One region of the Pantoea sp. X-Soil-ISGK-421 genome, then DNA from elsewhere that is predicted to be linked to it. Evidence: predicted binding sites of a transcription regulator. Region 1 holds the regulator's gene; the other holds the start of a gene.

Region 1 (5,876 bases):
TGGGTGGCGCGCAGTCTATCGCAGAAGGTACAGGAATCCCGGGCATTACGGGTCGTTATCAGGCGGGCTTCTTCCCAATCATGATGTTTGGTCTTCCGGGGGCAGCACTGGCAATTTACCACTGCGCGCGTCCTGAAAACCGCGCCAAAGTTGGCGGTATCATGCTGGCCGCGGCATTTGCAGCCTTCTTTACGGGTATCACCGAGCCGCTGGAATTCTCCTTTATGTTCGTGGCACCGGTGCTGTATGTCATTCATGCGGCATTGACGGGTCTATCCGTGTTCATCGCGGCGAGCATGCAGTGGATTGCCGGTTTCGGCTTCAGTGCGGGTCTGGTAGATATGGTGCTGTCAACACGTAACCCGTTGGCGGTGCACTGGTGGATGCTGATCCCACAAGGCTTGGTATTCTTCGTTATCTACTATGCAGTGTTCCGCTTCACCATTCAGAAATTTAACCTGATGACGCCGGGCCGTGAACTCTCTGCCGGTGACGAAACCGATGGTTATGACGTAAATGTTGATCATAGCGGCAACGGCGAAAGCCAAACTGAATCTCTGGCGCGTCGTTATATTGCGGCAGTTGGTGGTTCGGAAAACCTGACCAACATTGATGCCTGTATTACTCGTCTGCGTCTGAACGTCAAAGATTCCGCGCAGGTCAATGAAGGTGTGGCTAAACGTCTGGGTGCTTCAGGCGTGATTCGTCTGAACAAGCAGAGCGTGCAGGTTATCGTGGGTACCCAAGCGGAAAGCATTGCAACGGCAATGAAAACCGTCCTGAGCAAAGGTCCGGTTGCGGCATCTGCCGCTGCGTCAACGGCTGCACCCGCTCCAGCAGTTAAACCGCAGGCCGTAATGAACAGCGAAAAAGCGGTAATTGCTACGCTGCTCGCGCCAGTAACCGGTGAAATTGTTGCGCTGGAAAATGTGCCTGACGAAGCGTTCGCCAGCAAGGCCGTCGGCGATGGTCTGGCTATCAAGCCAACCGGCAAAACCGTGGTCGCGCCAACGGCCGGAACCGTGGTGAAGATCTTCAATACTAACCATGCGTTCTGCCTTGAAGCGGAAAACGGTGTCGAGATTGTCGTGCACATGGGACTGGATACGGTTGCGCTGGAAGGCAAAGGCTTCACGCGTCTGGTCGAAGAGGGCGCAACGGTAACGGCAGGTCAGCCAATCCTGGAAATGGATCTGGATTTCCTCAACGCCAACGCACGCTCGATGATCAGTCCGGTTGTCGTCAGCAATAGCGATGATTTTGCCGGTCTGAATTTACTGGCAACCGGTTCAGTGGTTGCAGGCCAAACCCCGCTGTACGAGGTTAAAGGCTAAGTCCTTGTGATTGAGCCAGAAGGCAGGAAGCGATTCCTGCCTTTTTTGTTTTAAAACGACCAACAAACGGTTGTTTCCCTCCTGCGCTTTGTGGATCATACTCCGTTACTTCGTGGTACAAATCACCCGTTATAGTTTTTGAGGATTTTGAGATGAGTGAGGCTGAAGCCCGCCCAACGAACTTTATTCGTCAGATCATCGACGAAGATTTGGCGAGCGGTAAGCACAGCAGTGTGCATACCCGTTTCCCGCCTGAGCCCAATGGTTATCTGCATATTGGCCATGCGAAGTCTATCTGCCTGAACTTTGGTATCGCACAAGACTACCAAGGTGAGTGCAATCTGCGTTTCGATGACACTAATCCGGTAAAAGAAGATCTGGAGTTTGTCGAATCCATTAAGCGTGACGTGCAATGGCTGGGCTTTGAGTGGAGCGGCAACATTCGTTACTCCTCAGACTACTTCGACCAATTGTTCAACTATGCGGTTGAGCTGATTAACAAAGGTCTGGCATACGTTGATGAACTGTCGGCGGATGAAATTCGTGAGTATCGCGGTTCCCTGACGGCGCCGGGCAAAAACAGCCCGTATCGCGATCGCAGCGTGGAAGAAAACTTAGCGCTGTTCCAGAAGATGCGCGATGGCGGTTTCGAAGAGGGCAAAGCTTGTCTGCGTGCCAAAATCGATATGGCGTCCAGCTTTATCGTGATGCGCGATCCGGTGCTGTACCGCATTAAGTTTGCCGATCACCATCAGACCGGCAGCAAGTGGTGCATCTATCCGATGTACGACTTCACGCATTGCATTTCGGATGCGATTGAAGGCATTACGCATTCTCTCTGCACGCTGGAGTTCCAGGATAACCGTCGCTTGTACGATTGGGTGCTGGATAACATCACTATCCCAGTGCATCCGCGTCAGTATGAGTTCTCGCGCCTGAATCTGGAATACGCCGTGATGTCGAAGCGTAAACTGACTCAGTTGGTAAGCGAGAAGGTTGTAGAAGGCTGGGACGATCCGCGCATGCTGACCGTTTCCGGTCTGCGTCGTCGTGGTTACAGCGCCGCTTCTATCCGTGAGTTCTGCCGCCGCATCGGCGTAACCAAGCAGGACAATATCGTGGAGATGGCGTCATTAGAATCGTGCATTCGTGACGATCTCAATGAAAACGCGCCACGTGCCATGGCTGTAATGGATCCGCTGAAGGTCGTAATCGAGAACCTGCCTGCAGGTCATGAAGAGATCATCAGCATGCCGAATCATCCGAACAAACCGGAGATGGGCACGCGTGAAGTGCCATTCAGCCGTGAAGTGTGGATCGATCGCGCTGACTTCCGTGAAGAAGCCAACAAGCAATATAAACGTCTGGTGCTGGGTAAAGAAGTGCGTCTGCGTAATGCCTACGTGATCCGTGCCGAACGTGTGGCGAAGGACGATGAAGGTAATATCACCTGCATCTACTGTACCTGCGACGTTGATACTCTGAGCAAAGATCCAGCTGATGGCCGTAAAGTGAAAGGCGTCATCCATTGGGTTTCTGCTATTCACGCGTTGCCAGCGGAATTCCGCCTGTATGATCGTCTGTTCAGTGTGCCAAATCCGGGCGCGGCTGAGGATTTCCTCACCACCATTAACCCGAACTCACTGGAGACTAAACAAGGCTTCGTTGAGCCAGGTCTACGTGTAGCCGAGCCAATGGCAGCGTACCAGTTTGAACGCGAAGGTTATTTCTGTGCTGATAGTGTGTATTCACAGCCATCCAAACTGGTGTTTAACCGCACCGTTGGCTTGCGTGATACCTGGGCAAAGATCGGCGATTAAGCGTTTTTGACATCACGCGATATGATCATGTAAGGGCGAGCAATCGCCCTTTTTTATTATCTCTATTTGGCAAGCTACAACCTTTTATGCTGCCCGCCTCATCAAGCCTATAATTCCTCATTTGCGACTATTCTGACTTTAGAATAATTAACCCATTTGCCAGTGTGAAAAACTTTTTTTCAGGTAGGCTATGCGCTCTCAGACGTTGCTCCGCGGGTTATCTAAGGAAAAAAAATGACAAGTCTCGCTCAGGAAGCTAAGCATAGCGTGGTCGTTTTACATCAGCTTATCGAACGTATTTTCAATCAGGCAGAAGGTAGCGACGACAGTATTGACCTGTTTTTGTCGTACTTTCATCCCGAATTTAAAATGGTGACGCCGCAAGGCAAAAGATTGGATCTCAACGAAATGGAAGTGCTTTTTCGCCAGCTGCAGGGACAGCGTGAAGGTATGCGCATTGCGACCAGTGAGCACGCCATCATTTCGCAGCAAAGCGAGGAAGTGACGATTCAGTATCGTGAATTACAGATGATGAACGGTACCAATCAGAGCCGCATTTCACTGGCGGTACTGGATTGCAGCACCACCATTCCTCGCTGGCGTTACCTGCAAGAAACTTTCGTTGCCTGATTTCAGGTATAAAAAAACCGGCTCAAGCGCCGGTTTTTTTATACTGCATAGCACACTCAATTACTTATCGTGGAGCGAGTCGTCTTCGCGGCAGTCTCCCAGCGCACAGTGACCGTAGAGGTACAGGCTGTGGTTGCTGAGTTTGATGCCATGGCGAGTGGCAATTTCACGCTGACGCGTTTCAATTGATTCATCGCTGAATTCGATAACTTTGCCACAATCCAGGCAAATCAAGTGATCATGGTGATGCTGCTGAGTCAGTTCGAAGACAGATTTACCGCCTTCAAAGTTATGACGGGTTACGATGCCCGCGTCGTCAAACTGGTTAAGAACGCGATACACCGTCGCCAGGCCAATCTCTTCGCCCATATCAATCAGGCGCTTGTACAAATCTTCCGCACTGACGTGATGGGACTCGGGGCCAGGTCCCTGAAGCACTTCCAGAATTTTCAGTCTGGGTAGCGTGACTTTCAGGCCAGCCTTCTTCAATGCGGAGTTGTTGTCAGTCATGCGGATATTGTCCTGTTACTTTGCTAGTCACTTGCGGCGCAGGGGCCTTGAATGTTTAGGTCAACGCGCATTCTCATTTGCGTCTCATTATAGAACTCAAGCAGTGAAATGAAAACCAAAGCAACGTCCTTAATCACCAAAGGCTGTAAGGATAATGTCACTAACGTCTTCATGACGCTTGGGTTTTGGATTCCATTTCACTCAGCCTCATTCTACTGCCAGAGGAATAAGCGGATGACCATTGCGGGTATTCTACAGATTTGCGGGGAAAAGTTAAAAAACCGTAGCTATTATTTTTATAGGAAATTCCGTTACCCGATGTGAGATTACGCCCACATCGGGCAGAGCAGGGAATCAGGCTTCAATAATCTCTTTCAGCTGCAGCTCGTCAAAGATCTGCTTAACCCACTTCTCAACACGTTCGTTGGTCAATTCCGGCTGACGATCTTCGTCGATAGCCAGACCAAGGAAGTTTTTATCATCGGCCAGGCCTTTTGATGCTTCAAAATGATAGCCTTCAGTTGGCCAGTGACCGACGATCACCGCACCGTTCGGCTCGATGATGTCACGGATGGTGCCCATCGCATCACAGAAGTACTCAGCGTAATCTTCCTGATCGCCACAACCAAACAACGCTACCAGCTTGCCATTGAAGTCAATCTCTTCCAGCGTCGGGAAGAAATCATCCCAGTCACACTGCGCTTCGCCGTAATACCAGGTTGGAATGCCCAGCAGCAGGATGTCGAACGCCTCGAGATCTTCTTTGGTGCTCTTAGCAATGTCATGCACTTCGGCGACATCTTTACCCAGTTGTTTCTGGATCATCTTTGCAATATTTTCAGTGTTGCCGGTATCGCTGCCGAAGAAAATGCCTACGATTGCCATGGGTTAGGTAACCTCTTAAATCCTGATTGTGAATGTAAGTCAGTTGACTGCACAGTTATGCGAATAATAGCAGACCGGTAAAAAGTGCGGAACGTGTAAAGCCGTGACTTTGTGTTCCAGCGTGCGGTCTTCGCGCGTTACGACAGTTTGAGCTGTGCCAGCAGCATTTGTTCAATCAATTCGCTGCGACTGATATTTTGCTGATCGGCCAGCGTGCTGAGCGCGTCAACCGCTTCGCTCGACATCTTCAGCTCAACACGACGCAGCCCACGCACTTTATCGCGCTTGAGCTGATTACGTTTGTTGATGCGTAACTGTTCATCACGCGTCAGCGGGCTAGTTTTCGGGCGACCAGGACGCCGCTCGTCTGCGAAGAGATCAAGCGTAGTGCGGTCTGTCTGTTCTTTTGCCATGGTTTGTAAAACTGAGTGGGCGCGAACGGCGGAAAGGCGCTGCGCGATTAAAACATTATCGGCCCGACCACGGCGAAAAACACGCTGTGGCAAATTTTTAGCGCGACATCATACTCCAGCGCCTTCCCTGACGCCAATCCTAAAGCGCAAGCGGCAAGCTTTTGCTTTTACAGGTTAAAGAAACGCCGAACGGCGCGTAACACCGCATCGGGTTTCTCAGCATGCACCCAATGTCCGGCGCCGTTGATCACGTGCGCATGCGCCTGCGGGAACTGACGCAGCAG
Region 2 (5,876 bases), 380 kb from region 1:
TGCGCAGCACCTGTTGAAACAGTAAACCGGCCAGGCCAAGACCCGCGCCGACCAGCAGCGACAGCGCCAGCCGCGACAGCAAACTGTGATGAAATACCACTTGCTGGATATTGTTGATGTCAGGCGCGAAAAACGCCTGCGACCACTGATCGCCTGGCAGCGCCTGGCGCAGATTGGTATAGGTTAATGCCAACGCCAGCAGGAAGACGGCACTTAGCAGCGCGACGGGAAAAAGACGATTGCGCATCAGTGCGACTCCAGCGCGTGTTCCAGCACGCGGACAAATTTCAGCGCTGAATAGGTCGCGCCGTAATACCACACCGCCGGAGCGCGCTGGAAACGTTGCGCCCGGACAAACGGCAGCGCCTGCCACAGCGCGCTGGCCATCACTTGCTGCATGTCACGATCGTTATCATGATCGAAGCAGATCACCTGCACATCACCGACTTCTGCCAGCCGCTCTAATCCCACTACCGCGCTCCCCCAGAAGTTGGTTTCACCTTGCCACGCATTGCTTAACCCAAGGGTTTCCATCACTTCAAGGAACAAGCTGTTTTTACCGAAGGTAATCGCGTGGCGGCTATCCATCAGCGACATCAGCAGCACCGGACGATCGGCCCACGGCTTAAGACGTTCACGCGCCGCCGCCAGTTGTTCATCCACAAACAGCAAATGCTGCACGGCCAGCGCTTCACGTCCAAGACGCGCGCCGAGCGCCAGCAGCGAATGACGCGCGGTGCTCAGCGGTTTGCCATCGCCGCTGTTGAGGTCAAAGCCCATGGTGGGTGCGATGCGCTGCAATTTATCCAGCGCCGGGCCGTAACCCTTCGAGTGCAGGATTAGCGCAGGTTCGAGCTGTGTCATCAGCTCCAGATTGGGTTCGGTGCGCAGACCGATATCGATAACGCTGGACGGCAGCGGCGGATCGCCAACCCAAATGTTGTAGTTGTGCATGTCGGCCACGCCGAGTGGCGTCACGCCGAGCGCCATCAGCAGCTCCACCGGCAGCCACTCCAGCGCCAGAATGCGCTGTGCATCCGGCACAGCGGCACGCAGTGGCAACGCAGACATCATGGGAGAAAGCGCCAGCGCCGTCAGCAGGCGGCGGCGGGAAATGTCGAACATGGCGTGGCCTTAGTAAACGAAACTGACGGGCGCGCCGCCCAGCGGATGCGGCAAAATGCCCATCGGAATACCGTAAATGGTGCCCAGCACATCGGCCTGCATGATCACTTCAGGGCCGCCTTCGGCAATCACTTCGCCACCGCGTAACGCCACCAGACGATCGCAATAGCGTGCTGCCATGTTGAGATCGTGCAATACCGCAATCACCGTCAGCCCACGTTCGCGGCTAAGACGTTGAATCAGCGCCAGCACATCAACCTGATGCGCGATATCCAGCGCCGAAGTGGGTTCATCCAGCAGCAGGCAGCGACTGTTCTGCGCCACCAGCATCGCCAGCCACGCACGCTGGCGCTCACCGCCTGAAAGGCTATCTACCAAGCGCCCAGCGAAAGGTTTTAATCCTACCAGCGTAATCGCTTCGTCCACGCGATCGCGATCTTCCTGACCATAACGGCCCAGCGCTCCGTGCCACGGATAGCGACCAATGGCTACCAGCTCACGCACCGTCATGCCTTCCGCCGCAGGAAGTTGCTGTGGCAGATACGCGACCTGGCGCGCAAATGCTTTGCTGCCCCAGCTCTCCACCGCCTCCTCATTCAGCAATACGCGCCCTTCACTCGCCGCATGGTGACGACCGAGCATTTTTAGCAGCGTGGATTTGCCTGAGCCGTTATGGCCAATCAGCGCGGTAACTTTGCCCGCTGCAAAGGTGAGAGACAGCGGATGCAACAGCGTGCGGCCTGGCACACGAAAACTGACGTTATCCAGCCTGAAGGTGGTTTCTGCATGGTGCGGATGCTGCATGATAATCCCTGGTTAATGGGCGCCTAAGCGCCCTTTTTATCAGTATCAGAAGCGGAAGGTCGCGGTACCAACGATCTGGCGCTCAGCGCCCCAATAGCAGGCGTAATCGCGGTAGCAGCTGGCGACATATTCACGGTCGAACAGGTTATTCACATTAACGCCGATGGTTGAGCCCGGCATACCAAAGCGTGCGAGATCGTATTTCAGTGCGGCATCAACGGTGGTGTAACCGGCTACGTCGAAGTTTTGGTTTGAGTTACTGCCGTTCTGCTCTGTATCGGCGTACAACCCTTTGCTCTCACCCACATAACGCACACCCGCACCCACGGTCACGCCCGACAACGCCGTCTCATGGAAGGTGTAATCGCTCCACAGCGATGCCATATGCTTCGGCACCTGCACCGGCGTTTTACCCTTGAGATTTGTGTCTTCGGTGTATTCCGCATCAGTGTAGGTATAAGACGCGGTCATATTGATGTTGGCATTCAGCGCCGCTTTAGCTTCCAGCTCCACGCCGCGTGAACGGATCTCTCCACTCTGAATACTGGCAAATGGATGATTAACCGTGTCCGGATCGGCCGTCAGGTTTTTGGTTTTGGTCAGCTGATACACCGCCGCCGTCAACACCACCGGACGGTCTTTCGGTACGTATTTCACCCCCGCTTCATACTGTTTGGCACGCGAAGGATCGAAGGCTTCGCCACCATAAGTCGAGCCCGCATTCGGGATAAAAGCTTCGCTGTAGCTGAAGTAAGGCGCGATGCCGTTATCAAACACATAGTTCAGACCGCCACGCCAGGTGAAAGCCTGATCGTTCTGACGATCAACTTTATCCGTTACGCGGTCGTAGACCGAGTTCATGGCGTAATCGTAGCGGCCGCCAAGAGTGAACACCCAGCGGTTCCACTCCATCTGATCCTGTGCATACAAGCCGGTTTGACGTTGCTTATTAAGATGCTGATAAGGGTCGGCAAACGGCGTCACGCTATCGTTGCCGTATTGCGGATTTACCGCACTCAACGGTGATGCAGTACCAAACTGCGCATCAATGTCGTTGCGGGTGCGCTGGAAATCGACACCCAGCAACAACGTGTGATCAACCTGGCCTGTGGCGAATTTGGCCTGTGCCTGGTTATCGACGGCAAACTGATTGAGTTTTTCATTGGAAACCGCTGAACCGCGGGTGATTTGTTGCGATGCAGGAAGATAACCATTGCCATAAATACTACGATAATCGGTTCTCAAATCCGCATAACGCAGATTCTGTCGTACCGTCCATGTCTCGTTGAAACTGTGCTCGAAGTTGTAGCCCACCATCTTGGTGCTGCGCGAAATCTTGTTGCTGTCTTCGCCTTCATCAAAGTTGGTTGGCAATTTATAGCTGCTGCCGTCCGGGCGCGTCATCCCCACCACGGTGCCCTGACGCGGCAACCAACCGTAGTAGCCGGTTTCCGGTTCGTTCTGGAAGTAGGTCAGCAGATCGAAGCGCGTGTTTTCATCCGGACGCCAGCTGAACGATGGCGCGATGGTATAGCGCTTCTCTTTATTCATATCCTGCTGTGCGTCGGCGCTGCGTGCGAGTCCGGTCAGGCGATAGCTGTAAACGCCGTCATCATCCAGCGCGCCGCCGAAATCGAAACCGGTGGAAAACTGATTATCGGTGCCCATCTGGAACTGCACTTCACGCAGCGTCTCCTGCGTTGGACGCTTGCTTACCAGCGACACTACGCCGCCCGGATTACTCTTGCCATACAGCACCGAAACCGGACCGCGCAACAGCTCGGCACGCTCAAGAAAATAGGGATCGATAGCGAACTCAGAGTAGTTATCACCCTGTAGTTTTAGGCCATCAAGATATTGGTTGGTGTTGGTTTCGCTGAAGCCGCGAATCGACAACGCATCGATCACATTGGAGCTGCCGCGATTACCGGTTAATACGCCTGGCGTGTAGTTGAAAGCCCCTTTCACGCTGGTGACGTTTTTCATCGCCATCTCTTCCTGCGTGACCACAGAGATTGACTGCGGGTTCTTCTCAATCGGCGTATCGGTTTTGGTGCCAGTGGCGCTGCGTTTGGCTGCGATGGTCGGCGACGGGCCCCACGCTTTCTCTTGTGCGACGCCGCTGCCACCGTCGGCGCTAACCACCACGGTATCTTCAGCCAGCGCCTGTGCGCTTAACGTGCCCAACGTCAGGGAAATAAGCCAGGCCAGTGGACGGCGGGATGAGCCTGGACGTAAAGAACAAGGATGAGTCTTTCGCGTATTCATAAATGAGGTCTCTCGAAAAAAGTCGATGCAGGCGAATACAAACGAGAATGATTATTATGACGGACGGATTTTAGGCGAAATCCCGCCATATTCGCAACGTCTAATGGCTGTTGGCGGGGCGTTTGCGACCAGATCGCGCATGTTTATGATCGAGAATAATAAAAATGCATCGAAGCATTTCGCTGCCCCTTTAACGGAAGGAGCATTGCCGCAAAGAGGAAGTTCATTCCCTTCCAGAAGCCGCTTTCAATCGCGATAAATAAGACAATCAACAATTTATAAAGTGGCCCGATATTTGCTTACAGCAGGCATCCCTCTTCATACAGACCATGTCATGCCCTCAATAAACTGGAATATTGTTGAACGCGTTATTTTCATCAATTTAAAAAAACGCAAAGACCGATTAACCCGCATCACCAGGCAGCTCAAAAAACTGGGCGTGCCGAGCGACAAAATCGTACGTCTTGATGCGATAAAACATGAAAAAGGGTTCATCGGCTGTACGCAATCGCATATCGCGGCGCTGGAGATGGCGCGGGACAACGGCTGGGATCGCGTGCTGATTCTTGAAGATGACTTCGCCTTTAATGAAACACAGGCGAATTACGACAATCTCAATCGCTACTTTACCGCTCTGCCCAACATTAACTGGCAGGTGGCTTTCCTGGCGGCAAATTATCGTCGGGTAACGCCGTTAAACAGCGTGAACTATATTGTACGTGCCAATTTCGCATGGTGCGCATGTGCCTATATTGTTAACCAGCACTATTACGCCACCTTAATCGGGAATTATCGCGCGGCGCTACACGCTCAATTGCAGGGCGGCGCACAGGCAGACTATGCCCTGGATGTGCATTGGAATAGCCTGATGCAGCGGGATCTGTGGCTGGGCATCTTCCCCAACGCCGGTGCACAGCGCCTCGATAAAAGCGATATCGAAAATAGAACGGTAGATTACCGCACGCTCTTCAGAAAGCCGTTAAGTCAAATCGTTGCGCCTGCTAAATTCACGCCCTCCACCTCCGGCCCAATTAAAGTCGACTTTTACTTCCAGTGGCCGCCGGGCTGGACGAACTTTGAATCCGTGATTGACGCGATGCAGGCCAACCCCGCGTTCGATTGCCGCATCGTGGTGGTGCCATACCTCAACTGGAAGGCGAGCGATGTTAATGGCGACATTCAGCGCGGCATTCTGCGCGACAGAGGGCTCGACTACACAGGATTTGAAGCGTATCGGTTGGAGGAGCGTCAGCCGGACGTGGTGTTTCTGCAGAACCCTTACGACGAAGCGCGACCCGAAGCGTTTCGCAGCGAATATTTGCACGAGCGCGGCGTGAAGATCGCTTACATCCCTTATGCGCTCGACAGCGGCATCAGTGAAGAGGTCCAGCGCTATCAATTTAATTTGCTGTGCCAGAATCTGGCGACGTGGATTTTTTCTCGTTCGGCGCGGCATAAAGCGGAGTTTGGTATTCAGTGCGACGCGGGCAACGACCACGTTTATGTGACGGGTCACCCCAAGTTTGACCATTATCAGCGACGCTTTCATCTCCACGACGAGAAGCCAGCCACAAAGGTCAAAACGTTGCTGTGGACGCCGCATTTTGTGCTGCCTGACGGTCGCAAAATGTCTACCACCTTCACGATCTACGGCGCAGCTTTTTTAAAGCTGATTGAAC

The links. Region 1 encodes Fur, which represses iron uptake genes when iron is present. Its sites were predicted from a motif close to ATAATAATGAGAACNACTATCAA; they were not measured.
Region 2: the regulator Fur is predicted to act here: its motif matches at 4,233-4,255, upstream of fhuA (ferrichrome porin FhuA).

The regions. Positions count from the first base shown of each region.
Region 1 is NZ_AP035979.1:1,196,212-1,202,087, forward strand. It holds gene nagE (N-acetylglucosamine-specific PTS transporter subunit IIBC) at 1-1,334, shown strand, start outside; gene glnS (glutamine--tRNA ligase) at 1,487-3,154, shown strand; gene AC6I8K_RS05500 (hypothetical protein) at 3,389-3,784, shown strand; gene fur (ferric iron uptake transcriptional regulator) at 3,845-4,294, opposite strand; gene fldA (flavodoxin FldA) at 4,649-5,179, opposite strand; gene ybfE (LexA regulated protein) at 5,317-5,592, opposite strand; gene ybfF (esterase) at 5,760-5,876, opposite strand, start outside.
Region 2 is NZ_AP035979.1:820,049-825,924, reverse strand. It holds gene fhuB (Fe(3+)-hydroxamate ABC transporter permease FhuB) at 1-247, opposite strand, end outside; gene fhuD (Fe(3+)-hydroxamate ABC transporter substrate-binding protein FhuD) at 247-1,125, opposite strand; gene fhuC (Fe3+-hydroxamate ABC transporter ATP-binding protein FhuC) at 1,135-1,929, opposite strand; gene fhuA (ferrichrome porin FhuA) at 1,975-4,197, opposite strand; gene AC6I8K_RS03655 (glycosyl transferase) at 4,532-5,876, shown strand, end outside.